One region of the Rouxiella sp. Mn2063 genome, then DNA from elsewhere that is predicted to be linked to it. Evidence: riboswitches for the same ligand, from Rfam matches in the RefSeq annotation. Region 1 holds a riboswitch; each other region holds the start of a gene.
The links. A riboswitch is a leader RNA that binds a small molecule or an ion and turns the genes downstream of it on or off. The one in region 1 is predicted to bind thiamine pyrophosphate.
Positions count from the first base shown of each region.

Region 2: linked by a shared signal. The riboswitch ahead of tenA (thiaminase II) and the one ahead of thiB (thiamine ABC transporter substrate binding subunit) in region 1 are both predicted to bind thiamine pyrophosphate.
Region 3: linked by a shared signal. The riboswitch ahead of thiM (hydroxyethylthiazole kinase) and the one ahead of thiB (thiamine ABC transporter substrate binding subunit) in region 1 are both predicted to bind thiamine pyrophosphate.
Region 4: linked by a shared signal. The riboswitch ahead of thiC (phosphomethylpyrimidine synthase ThiC) and the one ahead of thiB (thiamine ABC transporter substrate binding subunit) in region 1 are both predicted to bind thiamine pyrophosphate.

Region 1 is NZ_JBMOUD010000005.1:175,415-180,638, forward strand. It holds gene sgrR (HTH-type transcriptional regulator SgrR) at 7-1,668, shown strand; TPP riboswitch at 1,707-1,878, shown strand; gene thiB (thiamine ABC transporter substrate binding subunit) at 1,925-2,911, shown strand; gene thiP (thiamine/thiamine pyrophosphate ABC transporter permease ThiP) at 2,923-4,539, shown strand; gene thiQ (thiamine ABC transporter ATP-binding protein ThiQ) at 4,523-5,224, shown strand, end outside; gene ACL9RG_RS10215 (DedA family protein) at 5,223-5,224, opposite strand, start outside.
Region 2 is NZ_JBMOUD010000001.1:216,754-221,977, reverse strand. It holds gene ACL9RG_RS00885 (LLM class flavin-dependent oxidoreductase) at 419-1,438, opposite strand; TPP riboswitch at 1,614-1,720, shown strand; gene tenA (thiaminase II) at 1,814-2,506, shown strand; gene ACL9RG_RS00875 (ABC transporter ATP-binding protein) at 2,506-3,261, shown strand; gene ACL9RG_RS00870 (ABC transporter permease) at 3,258-4,043, shown strand; gene ACL9RG_RS00865 (ABC transporter substrate-binding protein) at 4,086-5,018, shown strand; gene ACL9RG_RS00860 (Gfo/Idh/MocA family protein) at 5,083-5,224, opposite strand, start outside.
Region 3 is NZ_JBMOUD010000010.1:90,462-95,685, forward strand. It holds gene ACL9RG_RS15420 (SIR2 family protein) at 1-1,019, shown strand, start outside; gene ACL9RG_RS15425 (hypothetical protein) at 1,575-1,934, opposite strand; TPP riboswitch at 2,297-2,400, shown strand; gene thiM (hydroxyethylthiazole kinase) at 2,435-3,226, shown strand; gene thiD (bifunctional hydroxymethylpyrimidine kinase/phosphomethylpyrimidine kinase) at 3,226-4,041, shown strand; gene yegS (lipid kinase YegS) at 4,411-5,224, opposite strand, start outside.
Region 4 is NZ_JBMOUD010000025.1:5,640-10,863, reverse strand. It holds gene thiC (phosphomethylpyrimidine synthase ThiC) at 1-1,850, opposite strand, end outside; TPP riboswitch at 1,977-2,100, opposite strand; gene rsd (sigma D regulator) at 2,189-2,704, opposite strand; gene nudC (NAD(+) diphosphatase) at 2,801-3,583, shown strand; gene hemE (uroporphyrinogen decarboxylase) at 3,653-4,717, shown strand; gene nfi (deoxyribonuclease V) at 4,738-5,224, shown strand, end outside.

The DNA.
Region 1 (5,224 bases):
TCTTTTATGCCTTCATCTCGTCTACAGCAGCAATTTATTCGGTTATGGAAAAGTTGCCAGGGTCAGCAAATTGATACCACATTGCAGGCACTATCAGAGGTACTCAGCTGCTCGCGTCGCCACGTGCGCTCACTGCTAAGCAGCATGCAGGAAGAGGGTTGGCTCACTTGGCAAGCCGAGGCTGGGCGAGGAAAACGCTCGCGGCTGACTTTCCTGTTCACTGGGCTTTCTCTGCAACAACAGCGGGCTGAGGAGCTATTGGATCAGGATCGCATCGAGCAGTTAGTACAATTGGTTGGCGATAAAAAACTGGTGCGCCAAATGCTGTTATCACAAGTGGGGCGCAGTTTCCGCCAAGGCAAGCATATCCTGCGGGTACTCTATTACCGTTCATTACTTAATCTCCAGCCCGGCACCATGCTACGCCGTTCTGAAACTCACTTAGCTCGGCAGATATTTAACGGTCTGATTCGAATAAATGAGGAAAATGGGGAAATAGAAGGCGACCTCGCTCACCACTGGCAGCAAATCAGCCCGCTACATTGGCGCTTTTATTTACGCCCGGCGATCCATTTTCATCACGGCCGAGAGTTGGCAATGGCCGATATCACCAGCACCTTTGCTGAATTGCGCGAACATCGACTGTTTACTCACCTCAAGCGCGTGGAATCCACCATCGCAAATGTGATTGATATCCATCTCCATCACCCCGATCGCTGGCTGCCGTGGTTACTCGGTAACGCTCATGCCATGATCCTACCGCAAGAGTGGCGCACCTTGCCGGACTTCGCCCGGCAGCCTATCGGCACCGGCCCTTATTCGGTGATCCGTAACCAACAGACCCAACTAAAAATTCGCGCCTTCGATGAATATTTTGGTTACCGGGCATTGATTGATGAAGTGAACATTTGGGTGCTGCCAGAACTCACAGAAGAGCTGGTACATTCCGGCGTACAGCTTCAGGCCGACGAATCAGATAACGACGAATTGGAGAGCCGTTTGGAAGAAGGTTGCTATTGTTTGATGTTCGATCGCCGCTCAGAAATTGGCAACGATCCGGAAATCCGCGAATGGCTATGCGAATTGATTAACCCGATAGCCCTGCTTAATGCCGCCTCACCGACCTATCAACGCTATTGGTCTCCGGCTTTTGGCCTGTTGCCACGTTGGCATCACCGCCGCTTGCGCCCCAGCAAATCAAAACCAGAACATTTACGCGAAGTAACCTTAACCTTCTATGGCGATCACGCTGAATGCGACTCTTTGTGCCAGACAATTACCCCGCTGCTAGCGGCGGAAGGAATCACCTTACATAAGCAAGTTATCAACTATGATCAATGGCATAAAGGCGAAGCAAAAAGTGATTTATGGCTGGGCAGCGTCAATTTCACCCTGCCGATTGAGTTCTCACTATTTACTACTTTGCTTGAGGTTCCTTTAATTCAACATTGCCTCGACCATGATTTGCAGCAAGATGCCATGAAATGGCGCGCCGGCGAGCTGCAACTCGCGGAGTGGGCACAAGGATTAGTTAACGACAACCATCTTCATCCCCTATTCCACCACTGGCTAGTTCTGCAAGGACAGCGCAGCATGCGCGGGGTCAGAATGAATACCCTCGGGTGGTTTGACTTCAAATCCGCCTGGTTTGTACCACCGGATGCATAGCCTACTTTCACCCAAGGCTATTAACCTCTAGAATAAGCACGTTCTCAACGGGGTGCTAATAAGACTCACATTGTTGCCAATAGACCGATTCGCGTAAAGATCAAGCATCGCGACCCCGCGTTTAAGGCACAACTGATTTTATCGGCTGAGATAGACCCGTCGAACCTGAACCGGTTAACACCGGCGGAGGGATTTGAGACTCTGCTCCTCGCTGACTCAAAATCCTTTGCCTCGCCTATTTTCTTTGGAGTGCAAAGTGTTGAAAAAATTACTGCCCTGCCTGTTATTGGTTGCCGCTCCGGCATTTGCAGCCAAACCTGTTTTAACCGTCTATACCTATGATTCCTTCTCAGCTGATTGGGGCCCAGGCCCGGCAATCAAAAAAGCCTTTGAGGCGCAGTGCGGTTGTGAGCTGAAATATGTGGCGCTGGAAGATGGCGTGTCGCTGCTTAATCGCCTGCGTATGGAAGGGAAAAATAGCCCGGCAGATGTGGTGGTAGGATTAGATAACAATTTGCTGCAATCGGCAGAACAAACCGGCCTGTTTGCTGAGCCGACCGCCACTCAAGCCACGCTGGATATTCCCGGTGGTTGGAGTGACAAAACCTTTGTGCCTTATGATTATGGCTACTTCGCCTTTGTGTATAACAAAGATAAGCTGAAAAACCCGCCAAAAAGCCTCGACGAGCTGATCAATAGCAAGCAACCGTGGAAGATCATTTATGAAGATCCGCGCACCAGTACGCCTGGACTCGGATTACTGCTGTGGATGCAGAAAGTCTATGGCGATAAAGCACCTGAAGCTTGGCAGAAGCTGGCCGCCAAAACGGTCACCGTGACCAAAGGCTGGAGCGAAGCTTATGGCCTGTTCCTTAAAGGGGAAAGCGATCTGGTACTGAGTTACACCACATCTCCGGCCTACCATATTATTGAAGAGAAGAAAGACAGCTACGCAGCGGCGAAGTTTAGCGAAGGCCATTATATGCAAGTTGAGGTTGCCGGGCAGTTGAAAGCCAGTAAACAGCCGCAACTGGCCGCCGAGTTTATGAAGTTTGTGGTAAGCCCAGGCTTCCAGAACGCGATCCCAACTGGCAACTGGATGTATCCATCGGTTAGCACCTCACTGCCAGCCGCCTATAGCCAACTGGTTGTGCCTGCGGTTGCGCTGCGATACAGCGCCAAAGAGGTAGCTGAAAATCGTGGCAAGTGGATTGCACAGTGGCAGAACGCCGTTAGCCATTGATTAATCGACTCATGAATCAATCTACAACCCGTCAGCCAGCGATCCCTCGCTGGCTGTGGCCCGGCGTTATCGCCGGGCTGATGATCCTGCTGGTCGCGCTGCTCACATTAGGGTCACTGTATCGCCATGCGCCGACGCTTTCGATAGCATCGATATGGCAAGACGCCTATCTGTTACACGTGATCCGCTTTACCTTTTGGCAGGCGCTGCTTTCCGCGCTGTGTTCTGTACTCCCGGCAATATTTTTAGCCCGCGCGCTTTATCGTCGCCGTTTTCCAGGTCGTCAGATATTGCTGCGGCTATGTGCCATGACCTTGGTACTGCCAGTTCTGGTGGCGGTGTTCGGTATTCTTAGTGTCTATGGCAGGCAAGGATGGTTGGCGCAACTTTTCGGCTGGCTGGGCGTGGATTATCATTTTTCCCCTTATGGGCTACAGGGCATCTTGTTAGCCCATGTGTTCTTCAATTTGCCTCTCGCCAGCCGCCTATTACTGCAATCTTTAGAAAACATCGCCGTTGAGCAGCGTCAGCTTGCGGCGCAATTAGGCATGAACGGTTGGCAACAGTTTCGCTTTGTCGAGTGGCCCGCACTGCGCAGACAAATTCTACCGGCAGGTGCGCTGATTTTCATGCTGTGCTTCGCCAGTTTCGCCACCGTGCTATCACTTGGCGGCGGCCCAAAAGCGACGACTATCGAACTGGCTATCTATCAGGCGTTGAGCTATGACTATGATCTTGGACGCGCTGCGCTGCTGGCCATCATCCAGTTGGTTTGCTGCCTCGGACTGGTGTTATTAAGCCAAAAACTCAGCCAGGCGTTGCCGGTTGGCCATACCCACGCTCAGCGCTGGCGTAATCCGCAGGATAACCTCTGGCAACGAGGCAGTGATGCGCTGCTGATCCTCTTCGCACTATTATTAATTCTACCGCCGCTCTTGGCGGTGATCGTTGACGGCGCTAACCGCGCCATGCTGGAAGTATTGCAACAACCCGCCTTGTGGCACGCCTTTTGGACCTCATTACGCATTGCAACAGGCAGCGGGTTACTTTGTCTGCTATTGACCATGATGCTGCTATGGAGCAGTCGTGAGTTACGTTTGCGCCAGCGCAAAGGCTACGCGCTGAGTCTGGAACTGTCTGGAATGCTTATTCTGGCGATGCCGGGGATTGTATTAGCGACAGGCTTCTTTTTACTGCTTAGCGATACCCTTGGCATTCCGCACTCGCCTTGGGTGGTGGTGATCCTGACGAATGCATTAATGGCTATCCCTTATGCGTTAAAGGTGTTGGATAACCCAATGCGCGACGTGGCAGAACGTTATAACCAGCTTTGTGTATCACTCGACATGCGCGGCTGGTCACGCTTACGCTGGGTGGAACTAAGCGCTTTAAAACGCCCGCTGACTCAGGCACTGGCCTTTGCCTGTATCTTATCCTTGGGTGATTTTGGAGTGATTGCCCTGTTTGGTAACGAACATTTTCGCACGCTGCCTTTTTATCTCTACCAACAAATTGGCGCTTATCGCAACCAGGATGGTGCCGTGACGGCGATGCTGCTGCTGGTACTTTGTTTTGTGTTGTTTACGCTTATTGAACGTATATCGGGGCGACATGCTGACGCTAAATAATCTGACTTATCTGTACCAAAATGCGCCGATGCGCTTCGATTTAAGCCTAAGCGTCGGTGAGCGCGTCGCGATTCTCGGGCCGAGCGGTGCGGGGAAAAGTACGCTGCTAAACCTGATCGCCGGTTTTCTTCCGGCCAATAGCGGGCAGCTTCTGGTCAATCAACAAGATTGTACGTTTCTGCCCCCGGCTAAGCGCCCGGTCTCGATGCTGTTTCAAGAGAACAATTTATTCGCTCATTTAACCGTGCGCCAAAATATGGGATTAGGGCTGCATCCTGGGCTAAAGCTTAATGCCGGGCAGCAAAGAGCCTTAGAGGATTTAGCGAGCCAAGTTGGGTTGGAGGCGTGCTTAGATCGCCTGCCCTCCCAACTCTCTGGCGGTCAACGTCAACGTGTCGCGTTAGCCCGCTGCCTGCTTCGTAGCCAACCGATTTTGTTGTTAGATGAGCCCTTTTCGGCGCTGGACCCCGCGCTGCGCAGCGAAATGCTCACACTACTTGATAAAGTATGTCGCGAACGCCAACTGGCGCTATTGATGGTGTCACATAATCTCGACGATGCCGCGCGAATCGCCGAACGCACGCTATTGGTCGTCGATGGGCAAGTGTTTTACGATGGACCGACTCAGGCACTCATTAACGGCAGCGCACCTGAGGCGGCAATATTGGGCATTGCTACCCAATCT
Region 2 (5,224 bases), on a different contig from region 1:
AGTAGTTGAAAATTGAGAATGTGCCAACATGCCATTCATTAATTATGAATTTATAAAATAAAATTAATCAAGAAGCAGGGAGTTAGCATTAGTGGGCTTTACATGGAAGATATTTTACATCTGAAAAACAAAGATAATAATTTTATAAAAATCAAATAAGAACATTATTATAAAGAATGAAGTGAATTTTTTCAGTCTATTTATATTTACCCTGGCGCAATCTGTTCACGCTTTTGACCTTCAATAGCGCATATTAGCGGGCAAGAGAAATCGGCCATATTCGGCCGATTCAGGATGAGCCGGACAAGGGGTTCGCCTTAAACCACTTGCCGGGTACGTTCAGTTACGCTGGTATATTACATCTTCTTAATAAACGGCCGAACTGATATGTATATTCTATACACCACAGCAACGCTGCTTATCTCCACCCCAATCCCGGCGCGACATGCTTGAGAATAGACTCAATCACATGGGCGTTGTAATCCACGCCCAATTGGTTAGGGACGGTTAATAGCAACGTGTCGGCTTCGGCGATGGCTTCGTCTTGTGCCAGCTGTTTGATCAACACATCTGGTTCGGCGGCGTAGCTGCGACCGAAGATAGCGCGGCCCTGATCGAGATAGCCAATTTGGTCACCCTGATTACCGCTGCCGCCAAAGTAGGCGCGATCTTGCTGGTTCATCAGCGCAAAGATACTGCGGCTAACCGATACGCGCGGTTCGTGCGCATGGCCAGCCGCTTTCCAGGCGGCACGGTAAGCGCGGATCTGCTGCGCTTGTTGAACATGGAAAGGCTCGCCGGTTTCGTCGCGTTTTAAGGTTGAGCTTTGCAAATGCATACCCAGCTTAGCCGCCCAAACGGAGGTGGCGGTTGAACCGGCTCCCCACCAGATGCGATCGCGCAGGCCTGCGGAATGTGGTTCGATACGCAACAAGCCCGGTGGGTTAGCGAACATCGGCTCTGGGTTTGGTTCGGCAAATCCTTCACCGCGCAGCACGTCAAGAAACTCTACCGCGTGACGGCGGCCCATATCAGATTCCGTCTCACCGTCTTTTGGCTGATAACCGAAGTATTTCCAGCCATCGATTACCTGCTCAGGAGAACCACGGCTGATACCCAACTGCAAACGTCCGCCAGAAATCAAATCAGCAGCACCGGCATCTTCGGCCATGTACATCGGGTTCTCATAGCGCATATCGATGACGCCGGTCCCTATCTCGATACGTTTAGTTTTCGCGCCGATAGCTGACAACAGCGGGAAAGGTGAGCCGAGCTGACGCGCAAAGTGATGGACACGGAAGTAAGCACCATCGGCACCTAACTCTTCGGCCGCCACGGCCAGGTCGATAGATTGCAGCAGGACATCAGAGGCTGAACGCGTTTGCGATTGCATCGAAGGGGTCCAGTGGCCAAAAGAGAGAAAGCCGATCTTTTTCATAGGGGTAACCTTAAATTTGTATTAATCGGTCTACATTGACAAAAAAGCCCCCGCCTGTTCCACAAAAATCGTAAAAGACAGCACGGCTCAGAAAATTTTGTCGCAAAGCTACCGTCTTCTTCATGTTCTTTGCACGACTTGAGCGTTGTAATCAAAAAATAAATACCGTATAACAAGCTCCTCCGAGGGGTGTCCTGTGACGGGCTGAGATGGTGTTGTGTAGCCGAACCCTTTGAACCTGATCTGGGTCATGCCAGCGAAGGGACGGGTCAGCCACAGCTTTTCGGCTATGGTTTGTTCTACCTCTGCCTCTGCACGCCCGGATCTCCACTTACTTTTGGAGGTCCCATGTTTACATCGCCTATTTCTAAAAAAATGTTCGATACCGGTCTTTATGGTCAATTGCGCCAACAGGCTGGCAGCGATTGGCTGGACTATGTTGAGCACTCTTTTGTGCAACAGCTCGGTGCAGGTACGCTGCCGCAAGCGGCGTTTCGCCGTTATCTGACGCAGGACTATCTGTTCTTGGTGCATTTTGCTCGTGCTTACGCGCTGTTAGCCAGCAAGTTACGTACCCTGCCTGAAATGCGTGCTGCCAGCGCTTCGCTCAACGCCATCGTATCCGAATTGCCTTTGCACGTAGCCTATTGCGCCAGTTGGGGCATCACCGAGCCGGAAATCGCCCTACAGCCCGAAGCCGCAGAAACCATGAACTACACCCGCTATGTGCTCGATATCGGTCACTCTGGCGATGCGCTGGATTTGCTGGTTGCGCTGATGCCTTGCGTGGCGGGTTATGCCGAAATCGGCCTGAACTTACTGAACTCGCCATTAACGGTGATGGAAGGCAATCCGTATGCATCCTGGATCCGCAATTATGCCGATGAGGGGTATTTTGCCGGGGTACAAGCTTCTATCGATCTGTTGGAGCACATTGGCAATCAACGCGGTGCCGAAAAGCGTATGGCCGAGTTGTCCGAGATTTTCACCACCGCCACCCGCCTGGAATCAGCCTTCTGGCAAATGGGACTCAATGCCATCGATAGCGCCGCGGTGCTGCCTGCGTAATGAGTACTTATCACGTAAATAGCGGCACAGTACCGCCCGGCATTAAGGTCAGGGATTTAACGCTGCGCTTTGGTCAGAAAGTGATTTTCGAGCGGTTAAATTTTGATATCGAGAGCGGCCATTTTGTCGCGCTGCTCGGTGCCAGCGGCGCGGGGAAAACCAGTCTGCTGAAGATTATTGCCGGATTAGTCCAGCCGACCTCAGGCAGTGTCATCGGTAGCGATGGCCAGCCGATTAGCCAACGCATCGCCTATATGGGGCAAAAAGACTTGCTCTACCCGTGGCTGACCGTCAGCGAGAATATTACTCTCGGCGCGCGGTTACGTGGCGAAAAGGCTGACCAACAATGGGCCGAGCATCTGCTGGAACGCGTCGGGCTGAGCGGTTATGGCAATACCTTGCCCGCCGCGCTTTCTGGCGGTATGCGTCAGCGCGCCGCCATCGCTCGTACCTTGTATGAGCGCCAACCAATTGTGCTGATGGATGAGCCTTTCTCAGCGCTGGACGCCATTACTCGCGCCATGATCCAAACGCTGGCCTGCGAGCTACTGGCACAGCATACGGTGTTGCTGATCACCCACGACCCTATGGAAGCCTGTCGGCTGGGCCACCGTCTGCTGGTGTTGTCACCCTATCCTGCCGGGATTGATGATTCGCATCAGCTAGTTGGTCAGCCCCCGCGCGCAGCGGACTCTCCCGAGTTGCTAAAAAGTCAGGCGGCGTTGCTGCAACAGTTAGTGAGGGCCGCACAATGACATGGCAAACAAAGAGCTTGCAAGCAGAAGGACGAGCATCACGCGCGCGTCGGGGGTTAACGGTATTTATCGGGCTGATTGTGTTATGGGGATTGCTCTCTTTAAGCAATATTCCCGCATTCCTGATGCCCTCACCTGCCGCAGTGGCACAAGCGCTGTGGGATAACCGGGACTATCTGGCTTATAACACGCTGATCACCGCCTCGGAAATCGCCAGTGGATTGGTGATTGGCGTGCTACTTGGCGTGGTACTGGCATTGTGCATGATCTTCTCTCCGCGCATTCAACGCTGGCTAATGCCGCTGGTCCTCACCAGTCAGGCAATACCGGTGTTTGCCATGGCACCGCTGCTGGTGCTGTGGTTCGGGTTTGGGATGAGCGCCAAAGTGGCGATGGCGGTACTGGTGATCTTCTTCCCGGTCGCCTCTGCATTCTTTGATGGGCTGCGCCGAGTCAATAACGATTACCTCGATTTAGCCCGCACCATGCGTGCCTCCCCCTGGGCACAACTGCGGCACGTGCGTCTCATGGCCGCGTTACCGGCTTTTGGTTCAGGACTGCGCATGGCCGCTGCCGTCGCGCCCATTGGGGCCATCATCGGAGAATGGGTCGGGTCGGCAGCAGGATTAGGTTATGTGATGATCAACGCCAACGCCCGGATGCAGAGCGATGTCTGCTTTGCCGCGCTATTTATTTTGGTACTGATGACCGTGTTGCTATGGCTGGCGGTAGATGCGCTGCTGCTACGCCTGATTAGTTGGGCACCAGAAAGTCATGCATAACGGATCAATAAAATGAAATCTATTAATAGCAAGGGTATAAAAATGATTAAAAAAACGCTCTACGGACTGATTCTCGGCATTGCAGTAGCCACACAAGCCAATGCCGCAGAAAAACTGACGCTAATGCTCGATTGGTATCTGAATCCCGATCACGCGCCGATTATCGTCGCTGAGCAAATCGGCGCGTTCAAAGCCGAAGGGCTGGATGTCAAAATTGTGCCACCTTCTGACCCGTCGCTGCCGCCGCGTATGGTGGCCGCTAAACAGGCAGATCTGGCGATTACCTATCAGCCGCAGCTGCATTTCTTTGCCGATCAGGGTTTGCCGTTAGTTCGGGTTGGGACATTGGTCAATACGCCGCTGGATACCATTATCACGCTGGATAAAAGCATTACATCGCCGGGCAAACTGAAAGGTAAAAAAATCGGTTCGTCGGTCGGTGGCGTTGAGGAAGCCACGCTCGGCACCATGCTGCAACACGATGGAGCCAGCCTGAGTGACGTGAAACTGATTAACGTCAATTTCCAGCTAACCAGCGCGCTGATGGCCGGTCAAGTTGATGCCATCATCGGTGGTTATCGCAATATCGAAGCCTTGGAGTTAAAACTAGCTGGCAAAGATCCGCAAGTCTTTAACGTGGAGGATTATGGCGTTCCGGCTTACGACGAGCTGATTATCGTTGCTAACCGTGATGAAGTCGCGGCACCGAAGATCAAGAAATTCCTCGTCGCATTGCAAAAAGGTACGGATTACCTGCGTGCTCACCCACAAGAAACCTGGCAGGCCTTCGCCAGCACACATCCTGAGCTGAACACCGAGCTGAATAAACAGGCGTGGATGAAATCTATCCCTCTGTTTGCCAGCGATCCAGCCAAGCTCGACAGCAAACGTTATCAGGCTTATGAGCAATTCTTGTTTGATAATAAGCTGATTAAAAAAATCACCCCGGTAGAAAAATACGCGGTGCAATTGTAAGTCTGGCTAAGGTATTTTCCATCCATTGACCCCGCCGATCGCTGACGGGGTCATGCAAAGCTAATTAGATAATCTCTTCCACCGCCACCCAACGCGCCATATCGTGTGATAGTGCGATGGCATCCAGCACTCTCGAGACGCGCCAGCCCTCTTCAAAATCGGGCCACATTGGCGCGTTGGCAGCAACGCCATTGACCAAATCGCGC
Region 3 (5,224 bases), on a different contig from region 1:
ATATTTTATTGAGCAATCCTTATGGTTCGGTTTATAAAATACATGGTTGTAATAAGGATGCATCAAAAGTAATTATAACTGAAGAGGATTACACTCATTTTGATAATAAGTACGAGTTAATTCGCGCTCAGTTACTCTCAATATTTATACATAACCCAATTATATTTATGGGGTATGGTATTGGTGATGAAAATATTAAGAGTTTACTTAAAACCATTTTTACTTATGTCGAACCAAATTCGTTAACGGCTCAGCGGATAAGAGATAACTTCCTTTTAGTAGAGTTTGAACAAGGCTCTATGTCTCATGAGATAAGTGAGCACGACATCGATTTGGAAGGATTTTCTACGATAAGAATAAATAAAATAAAGACGGATGATTTTGTCGAAATTTATCGATCTTTATCAAATTTAAATTTACCTGTATCTGCAATGGATATAAGAAAGGTACAAAGCATAGTTAAAGATATATATTCTGGTGTTCATGATGATGGAACTAGTATTAAAGTTAACATTACTGAAGACATTGATTCTCTTAATAATAGCGACAAAATACTAGTAATTGGATCAAGTAATTCTATAAAGTATGAGCATAAAAACTCCTCTAGTTTTATGTCAGATTACTTTGATATTATCGATGAGTCTAATCATCAGTTGCTGCAACTCATTGATAAGATTAATATTGCCTCAACGCAGTGGTTTCCTGTTTATGGTTTTTGTATGATCTGCAGAGATCTTGAAAAATGTAACTCTCTCAAAGCACAACAAATAAGAAAAATCGAAGAGTATCTTGCTGGTTTACCTACTTCTGTTCACTCCATGCATGAGGATTTGAATGATATATATTCTGATGATTTAATCACTCGCACAAATAAAATAAATGCCATAATTTGGTCTGCTTGGAACGATAGGATTGTACTTGATGAGGTAGAGATGCTTTTGCGAGCAATGGCAGATAAGAAAGGTACCGATTACCGGCGTTTGCTCTGTGTATATGATTTTAAAAAATATGCTGAATGAAATGGTTGGTAATGCTTTGATTTAATTATACACTCATCTAATTATAAGCTATATGAGAGTGATTGATATCACTCTCATATTTTACTTTTCGTTCTCGGGTGTGTCGAACGTCTTCTAGTACGGGCATGATTGAGAACGGGTCTTCGCATAAACATATAAATGCTATTTTCGAAAGTACAAAGCCACTTCCCGCCTTGCAGTTCCTGTTTGCCCAGGTTTTTCATGGTGATTTTTCCCACCTAGTTACTGCACAAATTAAAACACTATTCATTCTCATAACTTGGCCTAAATTGAGCCTTCTCGCTTAAGTTTACATTTTAAGACTAGAAAATCGGGCCTTTATCCAACTATTGATTAGACTTTTGTGAAGTAAAAAAGGCGAGCCAAATGGCTCACCTTTTAATATTAATTAAAAATGTTACGATTGTTCATCAATAGTATACTCAAAGCAAATTCAAAACTATGTTGAGCCTCAATGCAGCTAGGAGGGGCGACCCTTGCTTACTATGAGCATCAATGAAAAGCATAATAGCCGAAATTAACCCAGCTTTACTTTTAATTAACCCTAACACTTAGGGAAATACTTTTATTTTTAATGATTTCGTTTTGGTCGAGGGGGGCTATAAACGGTGTGTTGCACGGATTGTGTATGTCGCTGATTGCATCATTGTATTGACATAAGTAAGTAAGCACGTTATCAATACCATCTGAGAAAATATCACAAACATTAGATTTTAACTGAGATATAAGATGGTATATACTAGTCCCAGATATTCTATCTAATATAACCATATCACCTGAAAAGCCGGTTTGTTCTTTGTATATATTTATTATAAATTCTCTGCCATTATTCGTGGAAATGTTGATATTTTGTAGTTCTTTAGATGCACCCAATGTTAATACTCCACTAGACATTTTATTCTCCTTTGTAAAAACATGTTTTTTACTCGATTATTTATTTAAAATCAACTTGTTAAGGTTGATAGATGTGCCATCCTTACATACTCCAATAATTCGTTCATATCCACACCTTTGCTATACGTCTTAAAACTCTTAGTTTCCCTAATCAAATCTAATACATACACATACATTACGTTCCGGTTCTGCATTAACGAACAGCGACAACGAAGGACAAGAGGCTGCAATTCGACCATTTTTGTCGTTTTTTTATGGGGCACAGGTTGAGATATATAGCATTTTTTTATGGTTGAGTCTTTGGCTTCCTGCTGGCATGATCCAGAATAGTGATTAACGGGACGTAATCGCAAGTTTTTGATTTAAATGACTCGGGGTGCCCTTCTGCAAATCGTTAGAAGGCTGAGAAATACCCGTACCACCTGATCTGGATAATGCCAGCGTAGGGAAGTCGAGGTATCTCAACCGGTACCCCTTCTTGAACGCCGGTTGGGAGATTCATGAACGCTCGACCTATCGTATTTTCTGGCGCACTCGCCGCCGATTCTTTGCAGCAACTGCGAGCTGCTTCCCCTCTTGTTCACTGTCTTACCAACGATGTAGTGCAATCTTTTACTGCTAACGTATTGCTTGCGGTGGGTGCATCACCGGCGATGGTGACAGACCCGCGTGAGGCGGCGCAATTTAGCGCGATCGCCAGTGGGTTATTGGTCAATGTCGGTACCCTGACGCAACCTGTCGCCGATGCCATGCTGGCAGCAATTACGGCGGCAAATCAAGCGGCAACGCCTTGGGTGCTCGATCCCGTTGCCGTCGGTGGATTGCATTGGCGCAGCGAGTTCTGCCATCAGCTGTTGAGCCTTCGTCCTGCCGCCATTCGTGGTAACGCTTCAGAAATCATGGCATTAAGCGGAATGAATTCTAGCGGGCGGGGCGTAGACAGTGCCGACGACTCTTTAGCGGCGTTGCCTGCGGCACAAGCCTTGGCACAGCAAACCGGCGCTGTCGTGGCGGTTACGGGGGAAACCGACTATGTCACCGACGGTGAGAAAACCTATGCCGTGACTGGCGGTCATCAATTGATGACGCGCGTAGTCGGCACCGGTTGTTCGCTTTCTGCCGTGGTCGCCGCGTTTGTTGCCTTACCGGGTGAGAGATTACAACATGTCGCTGCCGCGTGTCGGGTAATGTCCTGCGCCGGTGAACGTGCCTGTGCAGCGGTGCGAGGTCCGGGCAGTTTTGTGCCTGCGTTTTTAGATGAGCTGTATACCCTGCAAGGGGAGGTACTGTAATGAAACGGATTAATGCATTGACCATTGCAGGAACCGATCCAAGCGGCGGCGCAGGTATTCAGGCGGATCTCAAAGCTTTTTCAGCGCTGGCGGCTTATGGTACCAGCGTTGTTACCGCGCTCGTCGCGCAAAACACCCGCGGTGTGCAGTCGGTGTATCATATCGACGCTGAATTTGTTGGCGCACAGCTAGATTCAGTCTTGGGCGATGTGCGTATCGACAGCGCCAAAATCGGCATGTTGGATAACGTAGCGATTGTAGAAGCGGTGGCGCAGGGATTGCTGCGTCATCGTCAACTGGGGCAGGCTCCAGAGTTTGTGGTGCTTGATACGGTTATGCTGGCGAAAAGCGGCGATCCGCTGTTATCCCCCGATGCTGTCGACGCGTTGCGCCGTTTACTGCTGCCGCAAGTCTCTATCATTACCCCAAACTTACCTGAAGCCGCGGCGCTGCTCGACTCGCCTATTGCCACCAGTGAGCAAGAAATGTGTCAGCAAGGCGAAGCATTGCTGACCATGGGCTGTGAGGCGGTATTAATGAAGGGCGGTCATCTGAGCGACAGCGAAAGCCCGGATTGGCTGATCACCGCCGACTACCGTCAACGCTTCACCGCGCCTCGAGTTAACACCCGTCACACACACGGCACCGGCTGCACACTCTCCGCCGCCCTTGCGGCCCTGCGCCCGCGCCATAACGACTGGATAAGCACCGTACAGGCAGCAAAAGACTACCTACAACAAGCATTACTCCAAGCCGATTCACTAGAAGTCGGCCACGGCATCGGCCCCGTCCACCACTTCCACCGCTGGTGGTAAAAAACGCCGCGCCTTGGCTTTAATATTAATCTCGACCTTGTCCTTGATCTTGACCTTGACCTTAAACAGCGCATCTTATCGGCCAAGCGAACGAATGAGGCCAGGGGAAAGCAGACAAGGAAGTCTGCTTTAGGTTGAGCCGGGCAGGGACGCCCGTCTCAGCCGACCCGTAAGGCCGAAGCAGTAAGCACGGGCAGTCGCGCAGCGACCCGATAAGCTAAGCGCAAGGCGTTGGGTGCAGGGGCTTTCGCTGAAAAGCCCCTGCCGGTCGCGTTCGGCGTAATATGCATATTACTGGGTATTAATAAGCGGCCGAACGTTCACCATATTGTTATATGCCGATAAAAATCCCCGACGCTGGATTGAGTGTCAGGCCAGTAATGGACATTGCGGCGGTAATCGACACTCAATGGCGCCAGCTAAAACCTCAATACGGAAATGGGTGCCTTTTAACGGTTCACCGTCGAGATTAAATGTAATGTCGTGAGGGGCGCTAATTTCCAGCCAAGGCAGGGATGTGGAGATAATATTTTTATTCTCTTCACCTTTTACCAAGCTGCGCACAAATGCAGGCAATAGCTCTTCTGAGGTGAGTAATCGTAGTTGCAATAAGCCATCATTAATCAGGGCATCGGGACAGATTTCTTGCCCACCGCCTGCTTGCCGACCATTCCCGATTCCCATGACTAATACGTCACCAGACCAGCAAAAATCTGGGCCACGAAATTCACAGCGGTCTACTTTTAGCGTATCGAGTCGCAATAGACCGTGAATAAAATAAGAGGCGCTTCCTAATGCCGATTTCAGCAGGGCCGGCGTCTCTGTGGTGATGCGCGTACCGAAGCCCCCGGTCGCCATATTAATGAAACAGCGCTTACCGTTGACTTGCGCCAGGTCTATCGCCACAGCGCGTCCCTGCATTGCTAACTGTAAAGCGGGCTCCAACGCTTGCGGAATGCCACAACTGTTGGCGAAATCATTCGCGGTACCCAGAGGAAGGATGCCAAGGCAGGGCGTTTTAGCGGTTTTTAGTTTAGTTAGCGCTGTCGCCACTTCATTGATGGTGCCGTCGCCACCGCCAGCAATGACAGTGTCAAAGCCAGAGGCCGTTGCTTCATCCACATAACGTGCGGCATCGCCATGTTCCCATGTCACTCTTACGGCGAGGTTAGCTCCGGCAAGA
Region 4 (5,224 bases), on a different contig from region 1:
TCTAACGCTGCGGCATAATCACGAACATCTTGGGTAATTTTCATTGAGCAGAATTTAGGGCCGCACATGGAGCAGAAATGGGCGACTTTGCCCGATTCTTGCGGCAGGGTCTCATCGTGATAGGCGCGTGCCGTGGCGGGATCGAGTGCCAGATTAAATTGATCTTCCCAGCGGAATTCAAAACGGGCTTTTGACATGGCGTTATCACGAATTTGTGCGCCGGGATGGCCTTTTGCCAGATCGGCGGCATGAGCGGCAATTTTGTAAGTGATAAGCCCCTGTTTGACATCCTCTTTATTTGGCAGACCAAGGTGCTCTTTCGGGGTGACGTAACACAGCATGGCGCAACCAAACCAGCCGATCATGGCTGCGCCAATCCCTGAGGTGAAGTGATCATAACCGGGGGCAATATCTGTCGTCAGTGGGCCAAGCGTATAGAAAGGTGCTTCATGACAATGTTCTAACTGTTCCGTCATATTGCGGCGGATCATCTGCATAGGAATGTGGCCAGGGCCTTCAATCATGACTTGAACATCGTATTCCCAAGCGATTTTTGTTAGTTCCCCTAAGGTGTGCAATTCGGCAAACTGGGCTTCATCGTTGGCATCCTGGATGGAGCCTGGGCGCAGACCATCGCCTAAGGAAAGAGAAACATCATATGCTGCGCAGATTTCACAAATTTCCCGGAAGTGCAGGTAGAGGAAGCTTTCCTGATGATGGGATAGACACCACTTAGCCATAATTGAGCCGCCGCGCGACACAATGCCTGTAAGACGCTTGGCTGTCATCGGCACATAGCGCAATAACACACCTGCATGGATAGTAAAGTAGTCAACGCCTTGTTCTGCTTGTTCTAGCAAGGTATCGCGGAAGACTTCCCAGTTCAGATCTTCGGCAATTCCGTTAACTTTCTCTAGCGCCTGATAAATTGGCACCGTTCCTATTGGCACCGGGCTATTGCGCAATATCCATTCTCTGGTCTCATGAATATAGCGGCCGGTCGATAAATCCATCACAGTGTCTGCGCCCCAGCGTGTTGACCACACCAGTTTCTCCACCTCTTCCTCAATTGAAGAGGTCACGGCTGAGTTGCCGATATTGGCATTCACTTTGACCAGAAAATTACGGCCAATGATCATCGGCTCAGATTCTGGATGGTTGATATTTGCTGGAATGATTGCCCGTCCAGCCGCGACCTCCTGGCGGACAAATTCGGCGGTAATGTTGGCAGGTAAATGGGCGCCAAAACTTTCGCCGGGATGCTGCTGGCGTAATACATCGCTACGGATGCGTTCCCTGCCCATATTTTCCCGAATAGCGATAAATTCCATTTCTGGCGTAATAACGCCACGGCGTGCGTAATGTAATTGAGTGACGTTTTTGCCGGCTAATGCCTTTCGCGGGCGAGGCAGACAGTCAAAACGTAAATGATCCAGACCTTCGTCAGATAAACGTTGCTGGGTAAAATCTGAACTGACATAGGACAACTGTTCAGTGTCTTGACGAGCCTCAATCCAGGGAGCGCGAAGCTTCTCTAAGCCGCGATGCACATCAATATCAGCGTTAGGATCGCCATATGGGCCAGATGTGTCATAAACCGGGATGGCTTCGTTATCTTCAAAGATAGGATCGTCTTTACTACCGCCGACCAAGGTTGGCGCGAGTTGAATTTCGCGGATCGGTACCTGCACGCTAGGGTGTTCACCTTGTAAGTAGCGACGTACAGAGTTGGGGAAGGTGACACCTTGCAGGCTGTCGATAAACTCTTGCGCTTGAGCGCGTTGTTCTCGACGATTACTGGTTTTTTTTACTGCTGGCGATATTTTTGACGATGATGATGAACTGGACATAGCAACTTCCTCTTAAGTAACCGAATCTAGGATTCGATGGAGAATTGCTTGTCTGGAGGTGTACTGCGGGAGTAAAAGCGATGAGCCAGGCGGTTTACTCATTGAATGAGTCAACGGACTGAAACGCAGTTGATTACTCTTGTTCCCTTCGCGGGTACTAACCCGATCAGGTTCCGCGGATCCCGAATTAACGGTCTCAGCCTGGCTTGACTCATAACGAGCTAAGCGCTAGGCACTCCGACAAGAAAAAGCCTCAAAACTTGAGGCCGATTTATCTAATCCAATATACGAGGACGAATGTAAAACACAACCCCGAACTGGGGATTTCCTCTAAAGTATTATGCTGGTCGCTCCATCATTGCCTCGCTATTCGCGATAGGCAGCGAAGGGTGGGCTGAATCAAGTGCCAGAATAATAAGCTGATCTTCAAGTACAAAACGCGCATCCAATGCTTCGCCGATATCGGATAATGCATAGTGAAAGGCAAAAGCATTATCGTCATCAATGTCCGTATCGGTGTAACTGTCATGGAAAGCCATCACCATTTCAGTATTACGTTCCAGAGCGGGATAGATTTTTGCTGCGGCGAGTTTTTGTGCTTTATTAGCATCACCAACCTCTTCAACCAGGCGTTGATAGCGGTGGAAGTGTCCGGCTGATAGGTAATCCACAAGATTATGGCAAAAGTTGTCCAATGCCTTTTCGTTGAGTGGAGTATGCTTTTCTTTTTTGGGTTTCAGGCCGACCAGTGTGCAGTAGGCGACCAGTAATTCTTTGCGTGCTTGTAGCCATTGATCAATAAACTCATTACTGCCACCAACGCGTTGGGTCAGTCTTTCCAGACGTATTAGCATAGGTTGACTCCGTGAGTAATAGTAGGTAACAAAAAGTTACTAAAGTAAATCCTACTTACCAGATTGTCAGTGTAGCCGAGGTAACGCAATAGCATTATGGAATTAAAAATAACTGATCAACATAATGGCTGGTGGGTTGTCAGCCATGAAGGCAAGTTGTGGTTGCCTCAAGGAGAGCTGCCTTTTGGTAATGCGCAGACCTTCTCTTTGGTTAATTGTACCGGGCGACAAATTGGTGAATGGCAGGGCTCACCTGTCTGGATGGTTCGCCAGCCAATGAATAACCACATGACTTCTGCCAGGCAGCTACTGGGAATAGATCGCGGGTTGTTCCAATTGATCGGCCGTGGCGTGCAACTGGCAGAGTTTTATCGCTCGCATCAATTTTGCGGCTACTGCGGACATGAGATGCATGTTAGCAAAACGGAATGGGCGGCGCTTTGTGGCCATTGTCACGAGCGTTATTACCCGCAGATAGCGCCTTGTATTATTGTGGCGATCCGTAAAGGTAATGAGATTCTTCTTGCACAACACGTGCGCCATCGTGGCGGTGTGCATACCGTATTGGCCGGTTTCGCCGAAGTGGGTGAAACGCTTGAAGAGACCGTGGCGCGCGAGGTCATGGAAGAGAGCAATATTCGGGTCAAAAATGTGCGTTATGTAAGCTCGCAGCCTTGGCCATTCCCTAACTCGTTGATGATGGCCTTTATGGCTGACTACGACAGCGGAGAGATTGTCCATGATCCGAAAGAGCTATTAAACGCCGGTTGGTATCGTTATGACGCGTTACCTTTATTGCCGGCCGTTGGTACTATCGCTCGCCGCCTGATTGAAGATACCGTGGTTCTGTGCCGCGCCGAAGAAGACATCGAGAGTTAGCGTGCTACAATCGCCAGATATTATTTGCTGAGCCTAAATCGACAGTCGTTATAAAGGACCCTGCCAAGAATGAATGAGTTAAAGAACGATCGCTATCTGCGTGCGCTGTTACGTCAGCCGGTAGATGTCACCCCAGTTTGGATGATGCGTCAGGCTGGCCGCTATTTGCCAGAGTACAAGGCGACTCGCGCTCAGGCCGGTGACTTTATGTCGCTGTGCAAAAATGCTGAATTGGCTTGCGAAGTGACTTTGCAACCTTTGCGTCGTTACCCGCTAGATGCGGCAATCTTATTCTCAGATATTCTGACAATTCCTGATGCGATGGGACTAGGTCTCTATTTTGAAGCCGGTGAAGGCCCGCGTTTCTCATCACCCCTGACCAGCTATGCCGATGTGGCTAAGCTGCCAATTCCTGATCCAGAAGTCGAATTGGGCTATGTGATGAATGCGGTGCGTACTATACGCCGTGAGCTGAAAGGTGAGGTACCGTTGATTGGTTTCTCCGGCAGCCCGTGGACGCTGGCGACGTATATGGTAGAAGGTGGTAGCAGTAAAGCATTTACCAAAATTAAAAAAATGATGTATGCCGAACCTGCCACATTGCATCTGTTGCTGGATAAGCTGGCCGATAGCGTCATTCTCTATCTTAATGCTCAAATTAAAGCAGGCGCTCAGTCGCTGATGATCTTCGATTCATGGGGCGGTGTATTAACGGGCCGCGATTACATCGAATTCTCGCTCAATTACATGCACAAAATTGTCGATGGGCTGATTCGTGAATACGATGGCCGTCGTGTACCAGTCACGTTATTCACTAAAGGCGGTGGTCAATGGCTTGAAGCTATTGCTGCGACCGGCTGTGATGCGCTGGGCCTGGATTGGACCACCGATATCGGCGATGCTCGCCGCCGTGTAGGCGACAACGTTGCCTTGCAAGGGAATATGGACCCGTCAATGCTATATGCCGCGCCTGAACGCATTGAGGAAGAAGTGGCAAATATTTTGGCGAGTTACGGCCAGGGCAATGGACATGTATTCAATCTGGGGCACGGTATCCACCAGGATGTCCCGCCAGAGCACGCCGGTGCTTTCGTCGAAGCGGTTCACCGTTTATCTAAACCTTATCACCTCTAAGGCAGAGTGAAGACCAGCGGATGATTGATACCCGGGCATTACGTGAAGAACAGCGACTTCTGGCAGACAGCATTGTGTTGCAAGAGCCGAAAAACTTCTCCTGCCCGGCGTACATAGCTGGCGCTGATGTTGGGTTCGAACAAGGTGGAGAGGTAACGCGAGCGGCAATTGCTATACTACGTTTCCCTTCCCTTGAGCTGATTGAATATCAAATTGCTCGCCTGCCAACCACATTTCCTTATATCCCTGGTTTTCTCTCTTTTCGTGAACTTCCTGCGCTGATGCAGGCTTGGAAACAAGTACAGAAACGTCCCGATCTGGTGCTAGTGGACGGACAGGGTATTGCTCATCCAAGACGCTTAGGTGTTGCCAGCCATTTTGGGCTGCAAATTGATGTGCCCACCATTGGCGTGGCTAAAAACCGACTGTGTGGCCACTCTCTCCCGCTGGGCGAGGCGTTGAACGATCGCCAGGCGTTATACGAAGGTGATGAACAAATTGGCTGGC